DNA from 4 places in the Pedobacter sp. HDW13 genome. Region 2 is predicted to be linked to each of the others. Evidence: riboswitches for the same ligand, from Rfam matches in the RefSeq annotation. Region 2 holds a riboswitch; each other region holds the start of a gene.
The links. A riboswitch is a leader RNA that binds a small molecule or an ion and turns the genes downstream of it on or off. The one in region 2 is predicted to bind S-adenosylmethionine.

Region 1 (3,172 bases), 1.3 Mb from region 2:
TCGTAGAGCGCGAACCACCTGTACCCGGTAAGTTATCCGAATTAAGTTTACTGTAATTGGCATTAGCCGTTAAAGTTAATTTCGGGGTTATTTTAAGGCTGGTATTCAGCACAAACGAATTTTTCCCCTGTCCCGAATTAGGCACAATACCTACCTGTTTTAAATTGTTGTAAGAGATCCTGTAATCGTATTTTTCTCCGGCATCTGCAATCGATACACCGTTATTTAAGGAATAACCGGTTTGGAAAAAATCGCGAACATTATCCGGATGCGCTTCAAAAGGAACAGCTACACCTTTAGAGAAAAACTGCGGAATTAGCCTGCCATCCAGTTTCGGTCCCCAGCTCTCATCAACCCCGTCATTTAAACCTTTACCAGCACCATCCACATAGCTAAATTTACCTTCAGAACCTTGTCCAAAAGCATTTTGATATACCGGAAGGGTAAGCAGGCTTTCTAAAACCGCGTTCGAGTTAACGGCAATTCCCAATCCTTTTTTCGATTTACCGGTTTTGGTTTTGATGAGGATTACGCCTGCTGCAGCCCGCGATCCGTACAATGCGGCTGCATTTGGGCCTTTAAGCACACTCATTGATTCAATATCTTCAGGATTGATATCCGAAATGGTATTGGCATAATCCCGGGCACCGGCCGAGTTTAACTGCGAGTTATCAACCGGAATTCCATCTACCACAAACAGTGGCTGGTTGTTACCGGCAATGGAAGTTTCACCCCTGATTACCACGCGCGACGACCCCATACTTCCCTGGCTATTGGTTACCCTTACACCGGCAATTTTACCAGCCAGGGCATTAACCAGGTTCGATTCTTTAGCTTCGGCCAAATCCTGCCCCTTTAATTCCTGAACGGCATAACCCAGCGATTTCTTTTGGCGCGATATACCTAAAGCAGTAACTACAACCTCATCAAGCGACTGATCGCTCGATTGCAATACCACAGCGATAGGACTACCTTTAACAACAGGTATTTCCTGGGTTTTAAAGCCAATGTATGAGAATATAAGGGTAGCTTTTTCGGGTGCGTTAATGCTAAAAACCCCTTTACCATCGGTAGTGGTAGCTTGTTTGGTTTCTTTGATCAAAACAGAAACACCCGGCAGGGTTTCGCCCTCGGCCGATTTTACCGTACCTGTAACAGGTACATTTTGCGCAAGTAACTGCTGCGCCGTAAAGAGCAGCAAAATAAACGCTATTGATTTAATTTTTTTGAACATCTTGTGTTGTAATAATTAGTTAATGGAGACAATAATTTGGGCAATACCTTTCCACCACGGCTATAAACCGTATTTTTTGTTTAAAAAATGAAAGGATTGGTTAGCTTAAAAGCCCGTTAAAATGAATGCATCTTAACAGGGCATACGCATTCGGAAATACCTCGTTTGGTTTAAATAAATAGATTTTAGTACGTCTGTTTTTTTCATCTGGAAATGATCATTAGTAAATAAGTTACTTTCAAAAAAGCCCGGGTACAAAAAAAGCACCTCAACCAAAAGTCAGAAGTGCTCCATATTAATAAGGATAACGCAAACTGCTGACTTAACTACCCCAGATTCATCCGGGATGGAATTAGCACCATTTCTAAAACTTAGATGGTTGCTAAGGCTTCACAGGGCCATTCCCTCCGCCTTTCTTGATAAGCATTTTTAAATAACTGGGGCAAAGGTATAATTAAATCCAGTAATTCTATAGTTTTTATATATTTTTTATCTGAAAATTTTTTCTTGCCAAATACGAGCCGTATATTTGTCGACCAATTTAGTCGATTAAAACACATCCCAATGAATCTGAAATCAATTTTCACAGCCGTTTTGACCATATCAACTACCATATCCTTTGCACAAGATCAAACCGTATTGGCCAATCATACAGGGGTAAAAGCCCATAAAGAAAAGTCTAATGCCTTTGTAGCACTCGGCAGCTGGCGCGGAGTTGCCAAAGTAAAAGAAGGATTGGAAATCCCTTTCAACTTTGATATCAACGAAAAAAATGGTCAGCAGAAATTATATTTCCGCAATGCCGAAGAAAGTTTTGAAGGCGGTTTAGTTAAACAAACTGCCGATTCGCTTTTTGTCAAACTCGATCAGTTTGATAACGAACTGGCATTTGCCATAACTGGCGATCAGCTTACCGGCACATTAAGAAAACAAGGCCAGACCGGTAAACCTTTGGCCATTGTAGCCGAGCGTAAAAACTACCGTTTCGAAACAGACGGTAAACCTGTAACAGCCAATTACTCCGGAAGCTACGATGTGGTTTTCAAATCGCCAAATGGCAAGGACGAAAAAACAGTAGGTTTATTTAAGCAAACAGGCAACAAACTTACCGGTACTTTTTTACGTGTAACCGGCGATTCGCGCTACCTGGAAGGCGTGGTAGAAGGTAACGAATTTCAGTTATCAAGCTTTATTGGCTCCTCTCCTGCTTACTACAAAGGCACTTTCCAGTCCAATGGCACTTTAAGCGGTGAAATCTTAGGTGCAAGAGGAAGTCAGCCTTTTACAGGTGTTAAGAATGCCAACGCTGCCCTGCCCGATGCCTACAAACTCACCTACCTGAAACCGGGTTATAAAACCCTCGATTTTAGTTTCGCAGATGTTAATGGAAAAAAGATTTCGTTAAAAGATGAAAAATACAAAAACAAGGTAGTTGTTTTAACCATCACTGGCAGCTGGTGCCCCAATTGTGTAGATGAAGCTACCTTTATTGCCCCTTGGTATAAAGAAAACAAGAAACGTGGTGTAGAGGTTATTGCCTTACATTACGAACGCTCTACTGAGCCAGAATATGCTAAAAAAGTAATGAGCCGTTTCCGAGAGCGCTTTGGTATCGAATACGATCAGGTTATTGCCGGTACAGCCGATAAACAAGTGGTAGCCGAATCCTTACCTGCATTAGATTCGTTTGTATCTTTCCCTACTACCATTATTATCGATAAACAGGGAAATGTTGCCCAAATACACACCGGCTTTAATGGTCCGGCTACAGGCAAATTTTACGACGAATTTAAAAAAGAGTTTAATACCGAGATTGATGCTTTATTGAAGAAGTAAATGCAATCTAAACCTTTGTTCCCTGGTTAATTAAAAGTACTAAGCCGTAGCCACCATCTTTTTGTAATCGCGTGGGGTTACACCTTTGGCTTCTTTAAAAAA
Region 2 (3,172 bases):
CTACATCGCGTGCTTTCTTCTCTGTTTGTTTAAGTGTTTTGGCCTGTTCGTTAAGCTGTGCATGCAGGGCATTAACCTTTTCCAGCTTTTGCTGCTGATAAAATTCAAAATTGCCACCATAAACCTCAATGCCTTTTTTACTCAGCTCGAGGGTTTTATTCATCAGATTAAGCAAGCTTCTGTCATGACTCACCACCAAAATGGTTGCCTTGCTCTGCGCTATAAATTGATATAATTTTTTTCGGGTTTGGATATCCAAATGGTTGGAAGGTTCATCTAGCAAAATCAGCTCTGGTTGGTGCAGGTTTATGCTGGCCAGGAAAATTTTTGTTTTCTGTCCTCCACTCAGGCTGCCAAGTAACTGATCGGTTGATAAATGTTCTAGTCTCCATTTTTTTAATGCCTGACTTACTTTCTGCTCAATTTCCCAGTCATCATTCAGATCGGTAAAATGCTGCGGATCGGCATCACCAGCCAGAATAGCTTGCAGGGCTTTTAGCTTTTGATCGATGCCAAGTGTGCGGGCAACGGTATACTGGTCGTATTCTCCTAAATGCTGCGGAATGTACCACGGCTTTTCAGGGGTGATGATTTCGCCTGAACCGGGTTGCATAGCACCTGCAAGCATTTTGAGCAAGGTTGATTTGCCTACGCCATTAATGCCCACTAATGCCGCTTTATCGCCGCTGGCAATGTTTAGCGAGAGGTTATTGAAGAGTTGCTCGTTATCGGGATGGGTATAAGAAAGGGATCGGATGATTAAACTCATAGCTAAACATTAGGCAATTGAAAAATATTTACGGGTGTAAAGGTATTATTCTTTTTTGTTTAACAAAAATGTTTAATAAGAATAATTTAGAATCGTATTTACTAATAAGCAGAATATGAGTTGATTAAATCTTAATATACTTCATAACATAAGGTGCAACACTTCGTTGCTTTGTTTATTAAAATGAAAGAAGGTAGGTGGGGAGATATGCTTTTATAAGGCAAATTAAGCGTAAGCCTGATTATTTTTAATAAAGTATACTAAATTGGTAGACTTTTTATATATTTGGCCAATCACCAAATTCTCTTGCCGAATAGCCTGGTGATTTCAGCAATTCATAAAAATAACATCCTGGTTGTGCAATGTGTGGCGCTTTATGTAATGGTGGAAAATTCATTCAGCACAGATGGCGTACAATCCAGGATGTTATTTAAGCTTTTCACAAGATACGATTAAGCCCTCATTACTATCCGATTATCACAGAAAAAATAAATACTATAAAATCTATAGGTTTAATTGGTTTTTAATATTTTTTGTTTTACCTTTACAGCATCTAGTAATTCCACCAATAGTAGATAATTTATACAGAAGAAGGGAGAGGGAGCCTCATCGATCTTCTAGCAACTTTTCAGTAATGAAATAAGTGCTTTACTCATTCCGGAGGTATTCCGGAAAAATAAATTTACTGCATCTAATAATTCCACCACTAGTAGATGATTTATACAGAAGAAGGGAGAGGGAGCCTCGTCGATCTTCTAGCAACTTTTCAGCAATGAAATAAGTGCTTTACTCATTCGTCCGAAATTTTTCGGGGGAAAAATAAATTAACTAAGATATGAAAACACTTAAACTACAAAACTCCTGCTGTTGTAAATAGCATTTACAGTTTCAAACATGCTTTTCTTTTTTGATTAAGCGGCTGGTAATTTACCAGTCATGGAAATGGTATGTCTGCTCCACAGGGTTTTAAAACAGAATTACTAAACTAAAACCATAAACATGAACTTTAAAAACTATCTACCCACACTAAAAGGCCTCTCTTTGGGACTATTGATCAGTAGTTCGGCCTTTTCGGCAACAGTTAAACCACCCGCAGCCTTTATTAAAGAAGGAATATGGCGCGGTGTATTTACGGTGAGCGAATCGGCTGTTCCATTTAATTTCGAATTTAAGGGCAAAGATCCTGAACACGCTGTTTTTACTTTGATAAATGGCACCCGTCGCGATGATTTCCATGTGCAGCGTCTTGGAAAGGATTCGATTTTCGTTAAAATGAATACTTACGATGCAGCCCTGGTGGCCAAAATAGAACCCAATGGTACATTAAGTGGTGAGTATCGGAGTTTGGTACCAGGTTTCAGGGGGAACTCTCTGCCATTTACGGCCGAGCCTGGTAAAACCTACCGCTTTGTAGAGCCCGGTAAAGATGTAAAACCTACTGCCGACCTATCGGGCAAATGGGAACTTAAATTATACAGTAAAGAAGCTGTTCCTGCATCAATTGCGGTGCTGAAACAAAACGGGAATAAGCTTACGGGCGTAATTATGACGGTTGTAGGCGATAGCCGTGAAATTGAAGGCACCATACAAGGAAATGAGTTCGCTTTATCGGGCTTTACCGGTCCAAGTCCTTTTATTATTAAAGGAAAAGTAAATGAAGATGGCACGCTATCAGGAGATCAGGGTTTTGGTATCTATAAAAACATCAAGTTCGATGCCACTAAAAACAACGATGCCAACCTGCCTGATCCCTATAAATTAACCTTTTTAAAAGAAGGCTATAAAAAACTCGATTTCACTTTTCCTGATCTTAAGGGTAAAGCCGTTTCGCTGAGCGACGATAAATACAAAGGCAAAGTGGTAATTGTAGAAATTGTGGGTACCTGGTGTCCGAACTGTACCGACCAGACTGTTTTTCTTTCGCCCTGGTTTAACAAAAACCAAAAACGCGGAGTAGAAGCCATTGCCATTGGTTTTGAACAAAAAGACAGTCTGGCCTATGCCCAGTACACGCTCGGAAAGCTGAGAGATAAATACGATATCAAATACGATATCCTATTCGGTGGGCTGGCCGATAAGAAACTGGTAGCACAGAAACTGCCCGCACTCAACAAATTTATTGCTTTCCCAACTACCATTATCATCGATAGAAAAGGAGAGGTACGCGAAATTTACACCGGTTACACCGGCACGGTAACAGGTAAATATTACGACGATTACGAGAAGAAATTTAATCGCGTACTAGACGAACTGATTGCCGAACCAGCACCAGAAACTGCTGCAGTAAACAAGAATGAATCGATAAAAGGAAAATAATCATTAAAAAACCAAAATAAAATGAGCGTACATAAAATTTTTAAAGGAGCAGTTTTGCTCAGTTCACTGTTTATTGGTGGACAGGTT
Region 3 (3,172 bases), 2.0 Mb from region 2:
CCACAATGGGATGAATTTGGATCGAGCACACTGTACATGAAGGTGCTGTATGCCGATTACGATCGCGGTTATGCCATAATAGAGTTTATCGGTGAGTGGAACGATGCCATCAACAACGATATTATGTTGCTCAAACGCGATGTGGTAGAGTTGATGATGGATGAAGGCATTAATAAATTTATCCTCATCGGAGAAAATGTGCTCAATTTCCATGCTTCTGATGATAGCTATTACGAAGAGTGGTTTCAGGAGGTGGAAGATGGCTGGATTGTTGGTGTGAATTTTCAGGAACATGTAATTGCCGAGTTTCGCGATAACAACATCGATTATTACATTAACTTTGGCGGCGATTTCGATAATCTGCCTTGGCGTACATTAAAGCCACTGCAGTTCTTTAAAAAAGTTGAAGAATTGCTGACAAAAAGATTGAACTAAATGTTTATTTTTATATAATTTAACACGCAAAAAATTAAAATGGAACAACAAAATTATCAATATCAGGACAACAGTGTTTTTGTACAGGAAAAATCTGTGTCTAAAAAATTCTTCGCTAACGTTTTCTTATGGATGTTCGTTGCATTGAGTTTATCTACAGTAGCTGCTTATCTTTTCGGTACCAACGAGCAGTTAATGCAGTATCTTTTAAATATTAACCCTGCAACAGGCAAAGTTAGTATGTCTATATTTGGTTATATAGCCATGTTCGCTCCGCTAGGCCTGGTTTTATTAATGGGCTTTGGTTTAAGCCGGTTATCATTACCTGCTTTAATAGGCGTATTTGTGCTTTACTCTGTATTAACCGGAATTAGCTTAAGCTTTATCTTGTTAACATATACTTCAGGTTCGGTAGTAAGCTGTTTTGCAGGTGCAGCCGGAATATTTGGAATTATGGCATTTATGGGTTATACAACCAATATCGATCTAAGCAAATTTGGTCCGATTCTGATGGTTGGGGTAATTGGTTTAGTAATTGCCAGTGTAATTAATATGTTTATTCAGAGCGAACAGTTCAGCTTGTTTATGGCTTTTATTGGCATTGCAATATTTACTGCATTAACAGCTTATGATGTGCAAAAGATTAAAAGAATTGGCGAAGGTATTGAGGCCAGCGGAGAACAGGTTCTTCAGATTGAATCTAAGAAAATGGCGATTGTAGCTGCGTTATCTTTATACCTGGATTTCTTAAACATCTTCCTGTTCTTACTACGCATTTTCGGAAGCAGAAAATAAACGGTTTAAACAGAACAATATTCTTAAGGCTGTGCAGTTTTGCATGGCCTTTGTAATTTTATTTGGCCACAAGGCGATAATTTTTGGAAATGATGCCGCTTTGTTGCATTTTTGTATGCTTATTAAGAAAGACGGAGGGATTAGACCCAACGAAGTCTTAGCAACCTGTGCCACACAAGGTGCTAAATTCTATTCTGCAAATAGCGGAAACAGATAAGTTTAGGATTACGATTCACGTACCAACTTTTTAGATAAGCCATTAATTTAGGAAACAAGTATGAAGTATTAAGACAATTTTGCCTTTACTTTTTGCTGCCACCTAATAAAAAGTGAGTTATCAATATTTCAACGCTTGATACTTGCTACTTGCTACAACAACAACAATGAGCATTAGAGAAGAATTAGAAAAACGTATTTTGGTGATTGATGGTGCAATGGGTACCATGATTCAGCGATATACCCTAACCGAAGAGGATTTTAGAGGGGAACGCTTTAAAGATCATCCCTGTGATGTAAAAGGCAATAACGATTTGCTTAACATTACACGCCCCGATATTATCAAAACCATACACCTCGAGTACATGGCTGCTGGTGCCGATATTATCGAAACCAATACCTTTAGTACACAGCGAATTTCGATGGCCGATTACCAAATGGAAGACCTTTCTTACGAAATGAGTTTTGAAGGAGCAAGGGTAGCCAAAGAAGCGGCCGACGAGTTTATGGCGGCTAATCCCGATCGCAAGTGTTTTGTTGCAGGTGCCATTGGCCCAACCAACCGTACCCTTTCTATGTCGCCGAATGTTAACGATCCTGGTTTTAGGGCGGTTTATTTTGATGAATTAGAAGCAGCTTATTACGAGCAGGTTCGTGGGTTGGTAGATGGTGGCTCGGATGTGTTGTTGATCGAAACCATTTTTGATACCCTAAATGCAAAAGTGGCTATTGTGGCCATTAAAAAATACGAAGAAGTAATTGGTCGTAAGCTCGAGATTATGATCTCGGGGACCATTACCGATGCTTCAGGAAGAACATTGTCGGGCCAAACGGCGGAGGCTTTCTTAAACTCGGTAATGCATGCCAAACCATTAAGTATCGGTTTTAACTGTGCATTGGGAGCTAAAGAAATGCGTCCGCATATCGAAGAGCTTGCCGCAAAAGCAGGTTGTTATGTTTCGGCTTATCCAAATGCAGGTTTACCCAACGAGTTTGGAGCTTATGATGAACAACCACACGAAACCGCTCACCTGGTTGATGATTTTATTGCATCAGGCTTTGTGAATATTGTTGGTGGTTGTTGCGGTACCACACCTGATCACATTGGTTGCATTGCTAAAAATGCCCGGAAAGCTGAGCCTAGAAAATTACCTGTGCTCGAACCTCATATGCGTTTAAGCGGACTTGAACCTGTAACCATTACCCCAGAAAGTATTTTTGTAAATATAGGCGAAAGAACTAATATTACCGGATCGCCAAAATTCTCGAAACTGATTTTAGGTGGCGATTATGAAGCTGCTTTAGCAGTTGCATTACAGCAGGTAGAAGGTGGCGCGCAGGTTATTGACGTGAATATGGATGAGGGGATGCTTGATTCGGAAGCAGCCATGACCAAATTCCTGAACCTGATTGCTTCTGAACCTGATATTGCCAAACTACCCATTATGGTCGATTCATCAAAATGGTCCGTGATTGAGAATGGCTTAAAATGCCTGCAAGGCAAGGGGATTGTGAACTCTATTTCCTTGAAAGAAGGCGAAGATAAATTCCGCGAAAGTGCCCGTAAAATTATGCAGTATGGTGCTGCGGTTGTGGTAATGGCTTTTGATGAGCAAGGACAGGCCGATAATTACGAACGCAGAAAAGAAATTTGTAAAAGAAGTTACGATATTCTTGTAAACGAAATCGGTTTCCCGGCAGAAGATATTATTTTCGACCCGAATAT
Region 4 (3,172 bases), 740 kb from region 2:
AAATTTTGTGCGGGCAATAATGGTCCACAATAAAACCTGAATATCGTGCTGTTCTACTTCGGGGTGCTTTTCGGCACTCTTTAATATCGATACTACAATTTCTTCTTTGGGTCCTAAAACCGGAGCAAACATGTAGCCATCGCCTTTTGAAGGGGCAAAGGTTCCGGCTTTAAGGCAATAGCTTTTATTGGTCATTTCGTAAAAACCTTCGCAAAGCACATAACCGCCCTCCGGATTTTTAGGTAATAAATATAAAGGCTGAAATTTCTCCTTCGATTTAAAATCGGGCATCATCTCGCCTTCGCGATTCACATCTTCAAAACTGGTGGTAATGGCAGCAGGCTGTTTCAGGAATTTATCAACCCCTAAGGCTTTAGCACCCTGTGCTGTACCCACTTTTAGTAGTTTATCTTTTAAGCCACCAAACTGGGCATTAACGTTATTTAAGCAGGCAACAGTAAATAGTATTGCCAAACCATAGAATTTTACATTTTTCATGATGATTAGATTTAGATAGGTAACACAAACTTAAAGTTTTAACCATTAACTTTATATTAAAATATTTAAGGAGCCTTAATTATTTAAAATTAGCACCCTCATTCACAGTAGCTTGCTTTAAATTCAAAATTTTATTTTGTGGATTAAAATTAAATTCAGACATTTGGAATATTATTTGGCAATAAGCTAAGTAAAAGTCAATCTTCAGAGGTTGATTTATAAAGAAGTGGCGAGAGACTGGCTCCATGACCCACTGGCAACCCTCAGAAAGAGAAGGTGCCAATTCCTGACTGGCTAACACGGTGTTATCTGGTGATATAAATTTTAACTGATGAAAACATTAAATCTTCAATCGCTAAGCGAACCTGGTTCAAACCTTAAAAAAGTAGAAGATCTTTCTATGTCTTTTATGTGTTGCAATATGCAGGCGATTACTTGTATGTGCTGTTGCATACAGTAATTTAAAAATCTTCCCTTTTTGTGTTTTTCAAACTGGAAGGTCCCGCTAAAACGGGATACGCCCACACAGCTTTAACCTTTAGGTTAATCTGATCCCTACAGATTATTCAACATTTAAAAATTTAAGCATTAAAGATTATGTCAACTTCATATAAATTCGAAACTTTACAAATACACGCAGGTCAGGAAATCGATCCAACTACAGGCTCAAGGGCTGTTCCTATTTATCAAACCACTTCATACGGTTTTAAAAATGCTGAGCATGGAGCCAATTTATTTGCTTTAAAAGAGTTCGGTAATATCTATACCAGGATCATGAACCCAACCAGCGATGTTTTCGAAAAACGCATTGCAGCTTTAGAAGGTGGCGTAGCAGCATTAGCAGTAGCATCTGGTCAGGCAGCACAATTTATTGCCTTAAATAATATCCTGGAGGCTGGCGACAGCATTGTTTCTTCATCTCATGTTTACGGCGGTACTTATAATCAGTTTAAAGTAGCGTTTAAGCGTTTGGGTATTCATGTTGATTTTGCTAACCCGGATGTGCCAGAAGAATTTGAAGCTAAAATTACCGATAAAACAAAAGCTATTTATTTAGAGACTATCGGTAACCCGGCATTTAGTGTGCCCGATTTTGAAAAAATTGCGGCTATTGCCAAAAAATATGATCTTCCTTTAGTTGTTGATAATACTTTCGGTGCTGCAGGTTACCTGTTTAAACCATTAGAACATGGCGCTAACGTAGTGGTACAATCGGCTACCAAATGGATTGGCGGACATGGAACCAGCATTGGTGGTGTAATTGTTGATGGCGGAAATTATAACTGGGGAAATGGTAAGTTTCCACAATTTAGTCAACCATCAGAAGGCTACCATGGTTTGGTTTTTAGCGATGTTTTCGGTGTCGACGGTCCTTTTGGCAATATTCAGTTTATTATTCGTGCCCGTGTAGAAGGTTTAAGGGATTTAGGTCCGGCTATTGCGCCGTTCAACTCTTTCCTGTTATTGCAAGGTCTCGAAACTTTATCGCTTCGTGTACAACGCCATGTAGATAATGCTTTAGAATTGGCTACCTGGTTAGAAAATCACCCGGCAGTTAAAGAAGTGGCTTATCCTGGTTTGGCCAGCAGTAAATACAATAATTTGGCAAAGAAATATTTAAGCAATGGCTTTGGAGCAGTTTTATCTTTCGAGTTAAACGGCAGCAAAGAAAGAGCAACCCAATTAATCGATAATTTAAAACTGATTTCGCACCTCGCAAACGTGGGCGATGCCAAAACGCTGATTATCCAGCCATCGGCTACCACACACCAGCAATTAAGCGATAGCGAACAACTGGCTGCAGGTGTTAAACCGAACTCGCTTCGCGTATCAGTTGGTATCGAGCATATCGACGACATTAAGGCCGATTTTGAGCAGGCTTTTGCAGCAATTGGCTTATCAGTAAGTACAGCCAGTTTACAAGCCTAATCCTTTTTTTATTACCATCAGCATTATTTTAGCATGAGCACAGCATCAACATATCAATATAACAAACAATTTAAGCTCGAAAGCGGAAAAAAAATCCGTAACCTGCAAATCGCTTATCAAACATATGGCAAATTAAACACAAAGAAAGATAACGTAATATGGGTTTGCCATGCGCTTACTGCCAATGCCGATGTTTTTGAATGGTGGGAAGGTTTGTTTGGGCAAAACGCTTTATTCAATCCAAACGATCATTATATTATTTGTGCTAATGTTTTAGGCTCTAATTATGGTACAACCAATCCTTTAAGTACCAATCCGGTTAACAGCCTGCCTTATTACTTGTCGTTTCCGCAGTTTACCATCCGCGATTTTGTATCAGCGCACCAGCTTTTAGCGGCGCATTTACAAATCGATACCATTAAACTATTAATTGGTGGCTCGTTAGGTGGACAACAAGCTGTTGAATGGAGCATTATTGAGCCGAATAAAATTGAGAACCTGATTTTAGTGGCTACTAATGCCGTGCATTCGCCCTGGGGAATTGCCTTTAACGAAAGTCAGCGACTAGCCATTACTACCGACCGTACTTTTTATGCCAATAAGCCTGATGGAGGCATTAAAGGTTTGAAAGCAGCCAGAAGCATTGCACTTTTAAGCTATCGTACTTACAATGCCTATGGCAGCACACAGGTAGAAAGTGTAAACGATAAAACTGATAATTTCAGGGCTTCGTCTTATCAGAATT

Region 1: it holds a riboswitch for S-adenosylmethionine, as region 2 does, so the genes downstream of both, G7074_RS25065 (SusC/RagA family TonB-linked outer membrane protein) here and G7074_RS20040 (peroxiredoxin) in region 2, are expected to answer to the same signal.
Region 3: it holds a riboswitch for S-adenosylmethionine, as region 2 does, so the genes downstream of both, metH (methionine synthase) here and G7074_RS20040 (peroxiredoxin) in region 2, are expected to answer to the same signal.
Region 4: it holds a riboswitch for S-adenosylmethionine, as region 2 does, so the genes downstream of both, G7074_RS22830 (O-acetylhomoserine aminocarboxypropyltransferase/cysteine synthase family protein) here and G7074_RS20040 (peroxiredoxin) in region 2, are expected to answer to the same signal.

What each region holds. Positions count from the first base shown of each region.
Region 1 covers NZ_CP049868.1:6,036,079-6,039,250, forward strand. Annotated here, with positions in the region: gene G7074_RS25065 (SusC/RagA family TonB-linked outer membrane protein) at 1-1,234, opposite strand, end outside; SAM riboswitch class I at 1,554-1,660, opposite strand; gene G7074_RS25070 (peroxiredoxin) at 1,799-3,070, shown strand; gene G7074_RS25075 (AraC family transcriptional regulator) at 3,110-3,172, opposite strand, start outside.
Region 2 covers NZ_CP049868.1:4,738,228-4,741,399, forward strand. Annotated here, with positions in the region: gene G7074_RS20035 (ABC-F family ATP-binding cassette domain-containing protein) at 1-769, opposite strand, end outside; SAM riboswitch class I at 1,347-1,452, shown strand; SAM riboswitch class I at 1,485-1,595, shown strand; gene G7074_RS20040 (peroxiredoxin) at 1,769-3,085, shown strand; gene G7074_RS20045 (peroxiredoxin) at 3,107-3,172, shown strand, end outside.
Region 3 covers NZ_CP049868.1:2,712,220-2,715,391, forward strand. Annotated here, with positions in the region: gene G7074_RS11540 (hypothetical protein) at 1-435, shown strand, start outside; gene G7074_RS11545 (Bax inhibitor-1/YccA family protein) at 475-1,230, shown strand; SAM riboswitch class I at 1,347-1,450, shown strand; gene metH (methionine synthase) at 1,614-3,172, shown strand, end outside.
Region 4 covers NZ_CP049868.1:5,473,721-5,476,892, reverse strand. Annotated here, with positions in the region: gene G7074_RS22835 (hypothetical protein) at 1-498, opposite strand, end outside; SAM riboswitch class I at 712-822, shown strand; gene G7074_RS22830 (O-acetylhomoserine aminocarboxypropyltransferase/cysteine synthase family protein) at 1,096-2,427, shown strand; gene metX (homoserine O-acetyltransferase) at 2,461-3,172, shown strand, end outside.